Regions from separate parts of the Anoxybacillus sp. B2M1 genome, predicted to be linked through region 3. Evidence: riboswitches for the same ligand, from Rfam matches in the RefSeq annotation. Region 3 holds a riboswitch; each other region holds the start of a gene.
The links. A riboswitch is a leader RNA that binds a small molecule or an ion and turns the genes downstream of it on or off. The one in region 3 is predicted to bind cobalamin.

Region 1 (5,436 bases), 110 kb from region 3:
GCCTATAAGCTATTAGTGGAAGAAAAAGGGCATGAAGTGCAGGCAGGGAAAAGCATGTGGGAGGCGATTCGAACCATTATTATCGCTGATGCGTTAATGGGCTTAGACAACGTATTAGCAGTAGCAGGAGCCGCGCATGGTAGCTTTTTATTAGTCGTTTTGGGATTGCTCATTTCGATTCCAGTCGTTGTGTGGGGCAGTACCCTTATTTTGAAATGGGTGGAGCGTTTTCCAATCATTATTACAATCGGTGGTGCCATTCTTGCGTGGACCGCTTCAAAGATGATTGTTGCTGAGCCGTTTTTAAAAGGATACTTTGCTAATCCTGTGATTAAATATGGTTTTGAGCTGCTTGTCGTTGCTGGAGTCGTTTGCGCTGGCATGATCAAAAAGGGAAAAGAAAATAATAAAGGGGAAGCTAAAGCCGCCAATCATTGATTGGCGGCTTTAGACTGTTGCCGAAACGCTTTGATCCGGCAGGGAGGCTTTTTTGTCTATTCGTGAACGCCTTGGTTTGATTTGTGTTTGCGCTCGGCTGTGTTTCTTGTCTGCCAAGCGTTTCAGTCCTTCTGATGCAGAAATAGAAATGACAGGATGTTTAATGGATTTTGTTTGCTGGCTCATCGGCCATGAATGATTGGCGGATGCTTTGTTAGAGCTCATCGAAGCCATTATCGACATTCACTTTTGTATATTGTCGCGATTTTTGTTCAAAAAAGTCAGATTTTCCGAGATCTACTTCTTCATAGGCTTTAATCCAGCGGAGCGGATTTGTCCGATAGCCTTCAAATGGACGCTCGAAACCAAGCTGGTGGCAGCGGACATTCGCATAAAATTTAATGTAATCATGTAAATCCTCAAGATGAATGCCTTCGATATCATGGCCGATCATGAAGCTCGCCCATTCGATTTCTAATTCGGCCGCTTGAATAAAGGTTTGCTGAACAAATGCCGCTAAGTCATCTGTCCGATATTCTGGATATTCGCGCAGAACCTCTTGGAATATTTTTGCGAATAAGTCGACATGGATATGTTCATCGCGATTAATATAATTAATCATAGTGCTTGTGGCCACCATTTTTTGATTGCGTGCCAAGTTATAAAAGAAAGCAAAGCCGGAATAGAAGAATAAGCCTTCTAAAATGACATCATAGACAATGGATTTTAATAAATTTTCTACATTTGGCTGCTCGGCAAATTCTTTATATCCGTTTGTGACAAAATCGTTTCTTTTCCGCAATATAGGCTCATTTCGCCAAAATTCAAATACCTCATCTTGCTTTTGTTTTGGAACGAGGCTAGAAAGCACGTAAGAATAAGAATGGTTATGAATGACCTCCTGTTGAGCCAGCATGATCATCAGCGCGTTGATGCTTGAGTCGGTAATGTAATCAGCAACCTTTCCTGCATAATCTGTTTGAATGCTGTCAAGCAAGGCTAGCAGGCCGATAATTTTTAAAAAAGCATCCTGTTCACGTGCGGTTAATAATGGAAATTGCTTGACATCTTGGGACATATTAATTTCAAACGGTGTCCAAAAATTGGCGAGCATTCGTTTATATTTAGCATATGCCCACGGATAGGCAATATCGTCCCAATTGAGCACATTCGAGCATCGTCCGTTGATGATTCGCGTGGAACGGTTGGGCGCTTCAGGGTCCATAATGATTCGTTTCGTTAAAGCAGATGTCATCATAACTCCTCCTTATATTAACTTGCGCATGATTCACATTCTTCAATGTTGCTTGATGTTGAACGAACATAATAGGTTGTTTTTAAACCGGATTTCCAAGCGGCAAGATGAAGGGCTAATAAATCCTTTGCTTTAATGGTGTTCATTACGTAAAAATTGAATGAGATCGATTGGTCAATATGGCGCTGCCGCATCGCGTTTTGTTGAATGCTCCAATGCTGGTCAATATGATAGGCTGATTTATAGTACCAAGTTGTTTTTTCGTTTAAGTCTGGCGCTGTAACTGGAATCTTATAATCTTTTTTTTCTTCGGCATACATCTTCAAAAAGATCGGATCAATGCTGGCGGTACTGCCGGCAATAATCGATGTCGAAGCATTGGGAGCAATCGCCATCACATAGCCGTTGCGCATTCCATGTTTAGCTACGTTTTCTTTCAGATGAATCCATTTGGAAGTGTTGTAGCCACGTTTATCGAAATAGGCCCCTGTCTGCCAATCAGATCCAGAAAACGCTGGGTAACTGCCTTTTTCTTGAGCAAGCTCCATGCTTGCTTGAATAGTGAGATAAGCAATTTTTTCATAAAGCTCGTCCGCATAGTGAACGGCCTCTTCTGATTCCCAGCGAATGCCTTTTAAAGCGAGCAAATGATGCCATCCAAATGTGCCTAGTCCGACAGCCCGATATTTTTGATTCGTCAACTGTGCCTGCAAAACAGGGATTTGGTTTAAGTCAATCACGTTATCAAGCATGCGCATTTGAATAGGAACGAGCCGTTCAAGCACATCGTCCATAACGGCTTTAGCTAAATTGATCGACGATAGGTTGCAGACGACAAAATCGCCAGGGATTTTTTCAATGATGATTTTTCCATCTTTTACATATTGTTTTTCCATCACGGTCGGGCTTTGATTTTGGGCAATTTCAGTGCAAAGGTTGCTACAATAAATCATGCCGAGATGGGGGTTCGGATTTTTTCGATTCACTTCATCGCGATAAAACATAAATGGTGTGCCTGATTCTAGCTGGCTGCGCATAATGCTTTTCATAATTTCAATAGCTGGAACTTTCTCTTTTGAAAGGCGCTTTTCTTGAACGCATTCCCAATATTTTTGACGAAAACTGCCGTCCCCGTTTTCTTCATCATAAAAGTCTTCTAGACTGAATCCCATGATTTGTCGTATTTCGTGTGGATCAAATAAATACCAATCTCCGCGTTTTTCTACTTGCTCCATAAATAAATCAGGGATGCAAACGCCTGTGAATAAATCGTGTGTTCTCATCCGTTCATCGCCATTGTTTAATTTGGCATCTAAAAAAGCAAAAATATCTTTATGCCACACGTCTAAGTAGACAGAGATGGCTCCTTTTCTTTGGCCAAGCTGATCGACGCTGACAGCGGTGTTATTCAATTGCTTCATCCATGGAATCACGCCGGATGAAATCCCTTTAAATCCTTTAATATCGCTGCCGCGGCTGCGAATCTTTCCGAGATAGACGCCAATGCCGCCTCCTGCCTTGGAAAGGTTAGCAATATCGGTATTGCTGTCGTAAATACCTTGCAAGCTGTCATCAATCGTATCGATAAAGCAGCTTGATAGCTGACCATAGTTTTTTCCTGCATTGGCTAAAGTCGGAGTGGCAACCGTCATATATAAATTGCTTAATGCCCAGTATGCTTCTCGGATAAAGGCAAGTCGCTGCGTTTTTGGCTCTTTGGCCATCAATGTCATCGCGATGATGAGAAAGCGCTCTTGCGGCAGTTCATATAAATTTCTTTCATAATCACGGGCAAGATAGCGATCTGCAAGCGTGCGGAGACCGATATAGGTAAATAGCTTGTCTTTTTCTGGATTGATGATCGCTCCAATCTTTTTAATTTCTTCTTTTTCATAATCATCAAGCAAAGAATGGTTGTAAACTCCCTTGGAAACGAGAGAAGCGACCAGCTCGTAAAAATCACCGTAGCGTTCTTTTGGATGATAACCGCGATTTTGAGCTGCTTCGTGATAAAGCTTCTGTAAATAAATGCGGGCGCAAACAAAGGTCCAGTCTGGTTCTGCTTCGCTAATATATGAAAGTCCCTCAAGAATGCAATCATTTGCCATTTGTTCGAAGGACGCAGTGTCTTTGTTTTGAATCATGCGAAGCACACGCTTGATATATTCGGATGTGTCTAGATGAGGAAATTCATTTGTAAGATCATGAATCCAGGCAATCAATTCTTCTTGAGAAACGGTTTGAAAAGTAAACGTCATTATCGGCTCCTCCTCTTTCCAATAAAAAAATCCACTCCGGATTGAGTGGATGAAACGATAGTATAAAAAGGAATAAAACTTCCCTTCTTAAACCATCGCTTCATCTTCTCCCTCCCCGAAGAATGTGAAACGAAACAAGCAAGGCAGGTCTCCTGACTTGTGCTTCTTCCTACTTTGGATCCTTCCCGTATACGCGCCGTATAAGCTTTCGTATACAGTGGAGCTTCCATTTCGTCCGCACATACAGTTGCGGGGGCAGTTCTGGATTTACACCAGATTCCCTATTAAGTCCTAAGGGACACCTTTACTTGTGGTTTGTTCTACTATATATAGTTTTTGTTTTTGTTCTCCGATACAATATATTGTGTTTGTTAGTTGCGCTGGTATCATCATATAATAAATCAATGGAAAATTCAACTATAATATTTCTGAAGTGGAAAAATAAAAAACGCGCTCGATCGGCGCGTTTATTTTTGAAGTGGGAGAAATTTAATAAGCAGCGAGCGAATCAGTAAACCGGTGAGCACACCAGGAATAACTGAGAGCATTGGCAGCCAAATTGGTCCAAAAAAAATGCCGAAGATGGTAACGCGGGAAGAGTACATCAGTCCAACTGTGACAAAATAAGCTGAAAAAACGAATGGAAGAAAAGCGTAAGGAGAGCGACCACCGTCAGCATCTTTATAAGCATCCCACATTGCAAAAAAATACAAACATGGATAAAACATAAGCCATTGAAAATCAATGACTTGGGTTGCTTCGATTGTTTTTCCCAAAAAGCTCAGGCGAATGGCTTCATTAAATCGGGATTGAGAGTTTACAATAAATTCTAATAAAATAAAGATGGTTCCTTTGAAATACTTTTGATTCAAAAGCTGTCCGAATCCTGGTAAAGCAATACTCCATAACAACCGTTCAATTGCTTTCACGTTTTCTTAACCCTTTACTAATGGATTTTATTTGTTGATCATCGACTATATCCTATATCGCCTCGTATATAGAAAAAGAGCCCTGCCTTATTTTTATCATTTCCGCTTTTTACAGTTTATATAATTACATTTTATTGAAAATATACATTTTGTTCCTATTGAGATCGGGAATTTGAAAATGGTGCATGTTAGGTGTGTAATTTGACATGTTATGTCTAGTTTTGTTCATGTTAAGAAAATATTTGGGTAACTTTTCAGAATAGTTAGTATAATCACTGTGAGTAGAGGATAATTTTTTAGTGCAAAGGGGGAGAGGATTTTGAAAGCGGTTAAATCAATCGTGATTTGGGGATTGATTTCGATCATTGGAGCCATTGGCTTTGCGGTATTGGCTCTGCACCGCGGTGAAACGATTAATGCGATTTGGCTCATTGTGGCAGCGGTGTGTGTATATGCAGTGGCTTATCGTTTTTATAGCAAATTTATTGCGCGAAAAGTATTTGAGCTGGATGATAATCGCAAAACACCAGCTGAAGTGATGAATGATGGAAAAGAC
Region 2 (5,436 bases), 1.2 Mb from region 3:
AAGAATTCGGCCATCAAAACTATAAAATGATGCCTCTATCACTCTAGAAGGCTGGGAACCTAGCAAACTGGCTAACCGTTTATGATTTAGTCTGATTTAAAGCATTTAAGAATCTTAAAAAAGCGCGTTCGCGTACCATTCTGCTTTTTCGCCTAATCGTTGCTTCAGCTCGCAAATATCGCGAGGGATTTTTGCGTCTTCGGGAAAAAGGGCGTTCCAAACGGAAGCAAGCAGCGGAATGCCGAGACGGTATTCTTGCAGTATGCTCGGCCGCGCAAACAGCTCTTGAGGCTCCCCGTGCATCACAATTTGCCCTTCATGCATCACAAAAACGATGTCAGCCCATTTCAAAACAAAGTCAAAATCGTGAGTCGCAATGAATACCGTTGTTCCTGCTTGATAAATATCATTGATTTTTTCTACCAATCGCTCTGTTTGTAAGAGATCCAAATAGGCTGTCGGTTCATCTAACACTAGCAAATGCGGCCTCATGGCCATCACCGAAGCAAGAGTCAGCCATTTTTTTTGGCCGAGACTTAAATGGTGGACAGGCTTATCCATCCATGATTGCAGGCCAAATTCACGAACCGTTCTGTCGATTTCCTGATTGATTTCTGCTTCATGTAGCCCCAGCTGATGCAAGCCAAAGGCTAATTCATCTCTCACAACAGGAGCCAAAAGCTGATGTTCTGGATTTTGAAAAACAATGCCTACCTCTCGGCGCCATTGTTGAATCGTTTGGCGCCGGTCATCCATTTTTTGCTCTTTCCAATAGATGCATCCGCGACTGGGGCGCAACAGCCCGTTCATATGCAAAAATAACGTCGTTTTCCCACAGCCATTATGGCCAATAAGCGCATATTTTTTCCCTGTGAAAATCTGAAGAGACACTCCCTTCAGCACTTCTTGGCCATGAGGATATTGGTAATACACCTCTTCTAATCTCAACATCTTTTTTTCCTCTCGATCATCGCATCCATATGAGTACCCCCATTCCGGCAATCGCCTCTACAATATAGCGCTTGCTCCATACACCACACGTTTCGTTTTGAATATAGACAAGCTCATCGGAAAACCCGCGCGCCCGTAATGCGAGCAATAAAGCATGGTAAGCGTCCCATATTTTTTGCCAAAGCTGAAAAATAAGCATGGCGCCATGCCGCCAATGACTGCCGCCGTTGCGGGCTTTCATCGCTGTATATAATTCCTCCGCCGCCTGCTCCAACACAAAGACAAATCGATACATAAAAAATAGTAATTCAATCATAACGGATGGTATTTTCAGTTTTTTTAATACATAGAGCAACTCTGGAAACGGCGTTGTTACTAAAAGGAAAAATAAGCACGACCATGCTGCAATGGAGCGCAGCGATACATCGATTGCTGCCGGAATATTTCCTCGATTCACGGATATGTGCCATGAATCAAGGGAAATAAGCAAAATCGGCCAGCTAATTAAAAGGAAAAGGATGACCATTCCCAACGTTTTTACATATACTTTCCAAGAAACACCTGCATACCCAATCGTCCATATGGCTAGCCAGAAAATAATAAAAAGATGCGTTCCTCTGCTTCCTACCATAGTGTTCAAAAGCAAGAGAAAAGAGAATAAAGTCTTTTGTTCAGGCCGCAGACGGCGCAGACGATTATGATAGGCAATCATGTCAAAATGCCGAATCATTCCGCTTCATCTCTTCGACCGGCTCGACCTTTATAAACGCCGATAATATAGCCAATCACCCCGGCGCCAAGCGCGGCTTGCAAAGAAAATAACAATGTTTCCACTTCCCCGCCCGGCGGTGAAAAGATCGTCTCAAACCAAGGCTTATAATCCGGGACGATCGTTTGAATCGCTTTTTCCGCTTGATCATCTGTACCGCTAAAATCCGAATGGCGAACCAATAGCAAGGGGGCGGCAGCTAATACAAAAGCAAGAACAATAAGCAATAGATTTCGCTTCATCTGCTAGGCTCCTTTCTGAAGTTGATTCAGCTCTCGACTGCTGTAAGTAGATAAAAAGTTCCACACAACAACAGTCAGCAGCCCTTCGGTGATCGCGAGCGGTATTTGCGTAATCGCAAAAATTCCGGCAAATTTAAGAAATGAAGCTACTACTCCTCCTGTTGTATCGGGAAAAGCAAGCGCCAATTGCCATGATGTAACTACATATGTGGCCAAGTCAGAAAGAAAAGCGGCTAAAAAAATGACAAATCGCTGCGAAATGTTATACCTTTTTCCTATACGATACACCCCGTATGCTACTAGCGGACCGCATACCGCCATTGACATCGCGTTCGCTCCTAATGTCGTCAATCCCCCATGCGCCAGTAGTAACGTCTGGAATAACAGAACGATGCTCCCCATCACCGTCATTATTAGTGGACCAAATAAGACGGCCCCGAGCCCGACTCCAGTCGGATGGGAGCTGCTTCCTGTCACCGATGGGATTTTTAACGCCGAAAGTACAAAGGTAAAAGCTCCTGAAAGCGCAATCAACAATTTTAATTCAGGATGGCGCTTTGTGATCTTCATTAGCGATCGCACTCCTGCGATGAAAAACGGCAGAAAAACAATCCACCAAAATAGCGCCCATTTCATCGGCAAAAATCCTTCCATAATATGCATAGCATAGGCTGGTGTGCCGCTATTGACAGTAAAATAAACAACAAGGCCACATAGCAGCAACAGAAACTTCCATTGCTTCATACCCTCTCCTCCTTGATGCTAGCTTTTTTAGTAATGCCAACCGCAGCTGTTGGATGGCACATCGATAATCCATCTTCTCCATACTGATAGGTGACGATATCTTTTAAAGGATCACCATCTTTTAAATGTGTTTGGACAAGCTCTCTTCCTTTATCCGGCGTCACCCCCTTGTACCAAACTCCTTGCGGATACACGATTACTACGCACGCATCATTACAGCGGCCATTGCAGCGCGTTCTCGTTGTGTGTACAGTGCTGTCCAATTCCAGCCGCGCAATTTCATCACGAATGGCGATTGTCACCTCCTCTCCGCCTTTTCGCATGCAGCTGCCGCCGTTACAGATCAATACGTGATGCTTTACTCCAGTTAAATTCCACGTTGTCACACCGATCCTCTCCTTTTTGATGAAATAAAAAAGCACCTCTATCGATAGAGGTGCAGAAAAATGCATACGGCCAATCACAAATGCATATGTATACCATTCCCCCGCACGTCTACCTATAATCCCGTAGGTATCCGGCCGAGCAAATAAGGCAGGTCTCCTGACTTAGAGTCATCGCTTCATTGCGCCTTCCCGAAGTTTCCTTCAGTGACATGATGCAATGAAGCTCCTCATCACAGTGGCGGGTACCGTGACGGCTTTTCACCGTACTTCCCTTTTAAGCCTGTCCCAATAGAGAAAGGCACCTTACTTGCTTTAGCAAACGATTCAATGATTTAGTTGTTCCTCCACAATGATATGATGAATTTTCGAAAAAAGTCAACCATTTTTATTTTTCGAACAGTTTTGTTTTAGCGACAACAACTCCATCGCTATCAACATACACATGCGCGCCCGGCTCCCAACGTACGCCCCCGAATTCAAGAACGCGATCACGCGCCCCTTTCCCTTCTTTTTTGCTTTTGACAGGGCATGTCCCAAGAGCGATTACGCCAAGCGGCATTTGCGCAATTTCAGCTGAATCGCGAATGCAACCATGGACAATCACGCCTGCAAGTCCTCGTTCACAAGCGATTTGTGCCAGACGATCTCCGAGCAATGCACAATTTCGCGAACCTTTTCCATCAACAACTAACACCGTGCCTGCCGGAATGGTTTCTAGCGCTTCGCGAACGAGCACATTGTCCTCGAATACCTCAACAGTGGCAATCGGTCCGGAAAACTCTGTTTTTCCGCCATAAGAATGCAACGGTAATTGGCACACTTGCAGCTCCGACAAAAATTGATCACATAAATCTGCTGTCTTCATTTAATTTCCCTTCCCCCATTTTTCTTTGTCTATTAAATCCTTTTGACATTTTGAAAAAAAATCCTGCAAAATCCGTCAAAAAAAACAGAGGAACGGTGAAATAAGAAGAACTAATATGGTTTCCCGCAAGTGTGGATGATCATTTTACTAAAAATATGGAATGATTGAGCTAGACACAAGCTTTTCCGCCATATGCATGCCCAGTCGGCAAGTCATTTGCTTGCCGACTACGGCAGAAAAGCTGGGAATCAAGTAATGCCAATGGTTTTTATTGGATCATCAGCACACCTGATTGTTTACATAAAATTATTATCGTAACACATTCTAGTCGAGCCTCTGCAGGCAGTCCCTATATAAGCAGGTTTCGACAGCACGCTTTGGCGTGACCGAGACAAGTCAGCGGCCTATCTTCTGGCCGTGGCTCTCCATTTTATACAGCACGAGAATAAAACAAGTGAATCTACCACCAGCGATTAGGTCAACAGCTAAAACCGTCCTGATCTATAAATTAAATATAACAGCCATAAAAACATCAAAGAGGCGATACCAAACCCAATCTCAATCGCTGGAATTTTCCAGAGTAAAGTCGATTGCCTACCTAAAGAAGCGCCAATAATAATCCCTGCCATAATAATGCTGAAGGACAGCAGCACAATACTGAAGGATAAGCGATTGCTAATTTGATCTAATTTTTTTAAAAAAAGCGGCCATTCAGGAATATCCATTTTCAAATGCAGCTTTCCTTGTTTAATAAATGCCGTTAACTCCTTCACGTTCTTAGGGAGATCCAGCAACATTTCTCCATAATTGAACACGCGCTTCCATACTTCTTCGGTTAGATGCTTAGGATGCAATCGCTCCTTTAATAGTTGGCGGCCGAACGGTTCAGCAATATTGAGGATGTTCAGCTCCGGATCTAACTGCTCTGCTACGCCTTCCACTGTTAGCAACGCCTTCCCCAGAAGGGTTAAATCCTTCGGAATGCGAATAGAGTGTTGAAAGGCAACATGAAACAAATCATGAAGCGCCTCGCCAAGACTGATTTGGCTGAGCGGAACATTGTAGTATTTCTCTCTTAATTGTTCGATATCCTCATGCAATCGCGATACATCGACATGCTCAGGAACAAGCCCCATTTGATACAGCGATTTTATAATTCCGTCTGTATTATGACGCATTAAAGCAATCACTAACGAAGAAAAGTGATATTTCATATCTGGCGTCAGACGCCCGGTCATCCCAAAATCAATAAAAGCGATCACCTCCCCCGGCAATACGAATAGATTGCCGGGATGAGGATCTCCATGGAAAAACCCTTCTCTTAAAATTTGCTGCAAAATGGCCTTCGTTAGACGTTCGGCCAAACGTTTCAAGTCATAGCCGCTTTCCTTCAGCCGCTCCAACTCGTTAAGCTTGATGCCTTCCACATATTCCATCGTTAGCACTTTTTTGCTTGAATACTCCCAAAATACTTTTGGA
Region 3 (5,436 bases):
AGCCGTTAAATTTCCGTAGATAAGACCGACCGCTGTGATGTATTGAAGGCAATGGTCGCGATCGGCAGGATTATGCAATGGCCCGGTTTTATCAATAATGCGGATGGCTGATTCATGGGTTGTAATGATAATCTCCTCAATTTCGTCCAGGCGATCCTTCACTTCAGGATGGAGCTCAATGGCGCACTCGACTGCTGTTTGGGCATGGAACTCAGCAGGATAAGAAATTTTGAAAAGAACATTCTCCATTACATATGATCCAAGAGAACGAGCAAGCTTCAACTTTTGCCCTTTGAATAGCACATCTTCAAATCCCCAATTTGGTGCGGAAAGAGCAGTTGGATATCCCATTTCACCTGTTAAAGACATGAGTGCAAGACGAACAGCTCGACTTGTTGCATCTCCAGCAGCCCACGATTTTCGCGATCCTGTATTTGGGGCGTGACGATATGTACGCAGGCTGGAGTTATCGAGCCAAGCATTCGATAGGGCATTGATTATTTCTTCGCGTCCCCCGCCGAAAAGCTTGGTGACAACAGCTGTCGACGCCACTTTAACGAAGAGTACATGGTCTAATCCTACGCGATTTAAACTATTTTCCAGTGCAAGCACTCCTTGAATTTCATGGGCCTGAATCATCGCTTTCAGCACATCGCTCATGTTCAGCGGCTTTTTTGCTTGCGAAATATTGCGGCGGCTTACGTAATCGGCAGCGGCTAAGATGCCCCCGAGATTATCAGAAGGGTGTCCCCATTCCGCAGCTAGCCATGTATCATTATAGTCAAGCCAGCGAATCATGCAGCCGATATTAAATGCACCTTGGACGGGATCAAGAACAAAAGAAGTTCCGGGAATGCGGCAGCCGTTAGGAACGACGGTCCCTGGCACAATGGGGCCTAACAGTTTTGTGCATTCCGGATAGCGGAGTGCAAGAATGCCGCAGCCTAACGTGTCCAATAGGACATAGCGAGCTGTTTCGAATGCTTCATGACTTTCGATTTTTCCGTTAAGAACATAATCCGCAATTCGAACAAGCAATTCGTCTGTTTGTTGTTTTTCATTATTTTTTATTAAAACTTCACTCATGAATCTCTTCCTTTCTAGACTCCATTTATATTATGATAAAAAGAAGAGGAATTGCTGGCCCCAATTCCTCTTCGGGTGAGCGTTTAATCTGCTTTTTCAGTTCACTTGCAGGTGGCGCTCTCCGACATATTTGACGCGAGGGCGGTATAGCCGGTTATTGTTATGCTGTTCAATCACGTGGGCGCAAAGGCCGGCGGTTCGGGCACTAAAGAAAATCGGTGTGTAAAGCTCAATTGGAATACCAAGCAAATAATAGACAGGAGCAGCATAGTAATCTAGATTTGGATAGAGTCCTTTTTCTTCTCTCATAATTGTTTCTCCCGCCTCGCACATTTCGAGCAGAGTCGTGTCGCCGCGGACTTCGCTAAGCTCTTGAAGCGCCTTTTTCATAAGCAAGGCTCGTGGATCCATCTTTTTCATGTATACGCGATGACCAAATCCCATAATTCGTTCCTTATTGGCTAGCTTTTGATAGAGCAGCTGTTTGTATTTTTCTGGCGATTCCGCTTCTTTGAGCATATACATCACGGCCTCGTTGGCTCCTCCATGAAGATGCCCCTTTAACGATGACACAGCCCCTGTCAATGCTCCGTACAAATCGGCGTGGGTGGAGGAAATGACGCGCGCTGTAAATGTCGAGTTTGGCAGCTCATGCTCAATATAAGCGATGAGCGAACGGTAAAATATTTCCACTTCCAGCTCGCTTGGTTGCTTCCCTGTCAGCATATATAGAAAATTGGCGCTGTAAGAGAGTTCTTGGTGCGATGGAACGACTGGCTGGTTATGCAACAAGCGATGGCTGCTTGCAATAATGGCAGGTACTTGAGCCAAAAGCTTAATCGCTTTTTCTTTATTAGCCGCTTCTGTTCGTTCATCGAGATGTGGGTCAAAGCTGGCTAAAACGGAAATACCGGTTCGCAGTGCATCCATCGGATGGGTAGTTTGCGGCAGCTGCTTCAAAATTTTCACCAGTTCTTGCGGCAGTGTTCTTTGTGTGTGAAGCTGCATTTCAAAGCGCTCTTTTTCTGGCTGTGACGGTAGTTTTCCTTCAATAAGCAGATGTGCTGCCTCGGTATATGTTTTGGTTTCTGCAAGCTTGATCAGATCATATCCCCGGATGACGATTTCTTCATTCTCCACATCAAGAAATGAAATTTTCGTTTCAGCCGCTATGATTTCTTCTAATCCTGGACGAAATTCCAAAAAGATCCCTCCTTAATTTAAAATCATTTGCTTTCGTCGGCCGACTCCTTGCTGAAAACAAGTTCTTGTCGTATTTCTTGATATGCTTGCTGCAAATTAGCACGGCATGATGGCTGTTCTGACAAAGGGAGGCGGACGGCAATTTCCGATTGATAATGATCGTACAGATCCATTAAAGAAACGGGTGGATGTTTTGTAAAATTGTTCATGACCGTTTGCTTAAACGCTTCCAAAAAATATTGCTTTGTTCCGAATGTGTTGTGCATGATGTCTGTCCTTTCGTTCTCAAGTTCCGATACGATTCGAATGATGGACATGCGCTTGAAGCAAATAAAAAAAGCATCTTCGCAAATGAAGATGCTGAAAAAGCGCATACGATCCCCTATGAAAAACATATACAAAAAAACATATGTTTTTCCGCTTCCTCAACACCCCCTATCCTCGTAGGTTTTTGGTGTGGACCGAATCAGGCAGGTCTCCTGGCTTATGTTCATCGCTTCCTAGCCCCTTCCCGTTGATATGTCAAGCATTCAACAGTGGTTTTGGCAGGTTGCTCCCATTTACAGTTGCGGGACAGCGTCGGATTTGCACCGAACTTCCCTTTTAAACCGGTCAAGCGCTCTTTTGCTTACCGGTACCTGATCCTAACCAACGTTATTCAATTTTCAAGTTCACTATATCATATTTTTTCTGAGACGAAAACAAAAAAATTCTTAACTTTCTAACAGGTGGCCTGGGCTGCTTCCGACAGTGTTCGATCATGAAAGTTATCTAGATATAACTTAAGGATAAAAAATGAGAAGGTGATGCTCCGATTTCGACGGTTGAGCATTCGAACAACACGGTCTACAGCTTATTGGTTGATACTTGTTACGCTTTGAAACCGGAATGCTCTTTTTGAATGATTAATCTTAATAAAAGCGATCGACTTCTGTCGAAATTAGATTTGCGCCATGAATCAGAAGACTTAATCTCCTTGACAATTTTTTCGAAGAATGATAGGGTTATTGTAAAATTTTTCTGATACTTCATGACAGGCTTAGAATGGAGGTTTGAAGCGTTTTTTTCTTGGCGAACAAGAAAATAAATGTGGGAACAGGTTCCAAAGGTGAGTCAAGACTAAATGGCCCAGTCCAAGGCTCCCTGCGGATGAAAAGGGAAGACCGGTGAGATTCCGGCACGGTCCCGCCACTGTAATAGAGGAGCTTTCCGCTTTACTGCCACTGATCAAAGATTGGGAAGGCGAGCGGAAAGCAATGATCCTTAAGTCAGGAGACCTGCCTGTTCTGACAACACTGCTTTTACCTACGGAGGATAGGGAGGTGTTCATCATGGACAAAGGGATTAATCCTTTTTTATGGCATTTCTAGCTTCCGTTGGAGCGTTAGGAATGCTTTTTTATTATTCGGAAAAAGAAATATGACGTCAAATCGCGGTGAATGCGGGGAGATGTGAGGAGAAGAGCAACTCAGCTGGAAGGATGAACGGGAAACCGAGCCATCGAATGGACAACATAGATTTCCTATCAGGCAAGTCCCGCCTAAAGATCAGGTAGAGAGTGGAAAAACGATAAAAATAAAATGATAGGAGAGAACGAGGAAATGAAATCAAGCAATCTTGGCTATCCACGTATTGGGGAAAAACGAGAGTGGAAAAAAGCATTAGAATCTTTCTGGAATGGAGAGATAGACGAAAAAATTTTTTTGGACACGATGCAGTCCATTCGGCTAAACCATATCAAAAAGCAGCGGGAAATAGGGATTGATCTTGTGCCGGTTGGCGACTTTACCCTTTATGATCATATGCTTGATACAGCGGCTATGTTTGGTTTCATTCCTGAACGTTTCGATTATCAGGGGGGAGAGGTTCCTCTCTCAGTTTATTTCGCGATGGCGCGCGGCAATGAAAAAGCACCAGCATGCGAAATGACGAAATGGTTTAACACCAATTATCATTACATTGTTCCAGAATGGAGCAAGGAACAAAGCTCCCGCCTGCATATAACAGAAAACAAACCATTAAAGGATTTTCGGGAAGCGAAGGAGAAATTAGGAGTTGAAGGAAAACCTGTTTTGATCGGACCTTATACGTTTATGAAGCTTTCCAAAGGCTATGATGAAAAGCAATTTTCCTATTTTCTATCATTGCTGCTTCCGCTTTATGAGCAAATACTAAAGGAGCTGGAGCGCGAGGGGGTAAAATGGATACAGATTGATGAACCCATTCTTGCTACTTCCTTAACCAAAAAAGAGATGGAGGAATTTGTATCTGTTTATGAGCGGTTGCCTCAAGCTGCTCCTAACTTAAAGATGATGTTGCAGACATACTTTGAGGCAGTAGACTGGTATGAAGAACTAATGAAACTTCCTGTTAGCGGGATTGGCCTTGATTTTGTTTATGGCCTAGAGAAAAATTTGCGCCATTTATCGAAGAGCGGTTTTCCAGAAGATAAAGTGCTAGCGGCAGGGGTGATTGATGGACGCAATATTTGGCGGACTGACCTGTCGGCAGCCAGCCGTCTCGTGGAAAAAATTTTGCATTCTGTCCCATCTGAACGGTTATGGCTGCAGCCATCAAATAGCTTGCTGCATGTCCCTGTTACGACAACATACGAAAAAACATTGCCTTTGAACTTGCAGCAGATGCTGGCATTTGCTGACGAAAAGCTGGAGGAGCTTGTGTATTTAACAGAACGATTCATCGATGGCCAAGGAAAGCGCGCTCATTATTATGCTCAAAATCAACAAGCGCTTCATTTATGGAAAAAGGATGCTTCAAGATATAATGCGAACGTGCACAAGGAGTGCGAGAACCTAACGAAGGCGCAGCTTGAGAGAGCATCATCCTATTTGGTACGGCAAAAGAAGCAGCAAGAAATAAGCCAGCTTCCAATATTGCCAACGACAACAATTGGCAGTTTTCCACAGACAGCAGAAGTGCGGAAAGCGCGCCAAAAGCTCAAAAAAGGCGAGTGGAGCCAGCCACAATATGAGCGCTTTATTGAAGCAGAAATTAAGAGATGGATCGACATTCAAGAAAAAATAGGATTAGATGTTTTGGTGCACGGTGAATTTGAAAGAACCGATATGGTCGAATTTTTCGCCGAAAAATTAGGGGGCTTTGCCTTTACTGAAAATGGATGGGTGC

Region 1: linked by a shared signal. The riboswitch ahead of GFC28_RS09465 (ribonucleoside-diphosphate reductase subunit alpha) and the one ahead of GFC28_RS10105 (hypothetical protein) in region 3 are both predicted to bind cobalamin.
Region 2: linked by a shared signal. The riboswitch ahead of GFC28_RS04315 ((2Fe-2S) ferredoxin domain-containing protein) and the one ahead of GFC28_RS10105 (hypothetical protein) in region 3 are both predicted to bind cobalamin.

What each region holds. Positions count from the first base shown of each region.
Region 1 covers NZ_CP015435.1:1,965,592-1,971,027, reverse strand. The annotation lists gene GFC28_RS09480 (TerC family protein) at 1-438, shown strand, start outside; gene GFC28_RS09475 (hypothetical protein) at 448-672, opposite strand; gene GFC28_RS09470 (ribonucleotide-diphosphate reductase subunit beta) at 653-1,693, opposite strand; gene GFC28_RS09465 (ribonucleoside-diphosphate reductase subunit alpha) at 1,711-3,951, opposite strand; cobalamin riboswitch at 4,077-4,273, opposite strand; gene GFC28_RS09460 (hypothetical protein) at 4,419-4,880, opposite strand; gene GFC28_RS09455 (carbon starvation CstA family protein) at 5,200-5,436, shown strand, end outside.
Region 2 covers NZ_CP015435.1:880,332-885,767, forward strand. The annotation lists gene GFC28_RS04295 (energy-coupling factor ABC transporter ATP-binding protein) at 115-951, opposite strand; gene cbiQ (cobalt ECF transporter T component CbiQ) at 968-1,681, opposite strand; gene GFC28_RS04305 (energy-coupling factor ABC transporter substrate-binding protein) at 1,678-1,962, opposite strand; gene GFC28_RS04310 (energy-coupling factor ABC transporter permease) at 1,966-2,706, opposite strand; gene GFC28_RS04315 ((2Fe-2S) ferredoxin domain-containing protein) at 2,703-3,092, opposite strand; cobalamin riboswitch at 3,223-3,413, opposite strand; gene rraA (ribonuclease E activity regulator RraA) at 3,478-3,957, opposite strand; gene ubiB (2-polyprenylphenol 6-hydroxylase) at 4,443-5,436, opposite strand, start outside.
Region 3 covers NZ_CP015435.1:2,074,281-2,079,716, reverse strand. The annotation lists gene GFC28_RS10115 (bifunctional 2-methylcitrate dehydratase/aconitate hydratase) at 1-1,086, opposite strand, end outside; gene mmgD (citrate synthase) at 1,183-2,289, opposite strand; gene GFC28_RS10105 (hypothetical protein) at 2,313-2,555, opposite strand; cobalamin riboswitch at 2,742-2,946, opposite strand; cobalamin riboswitch at 3,408-3,588, shown strand; gene metE (5-methyltetrahydropteroyltriglutamate--homocysteine S-methyltransferase) at 3,891-5,436, shown strand, end outside.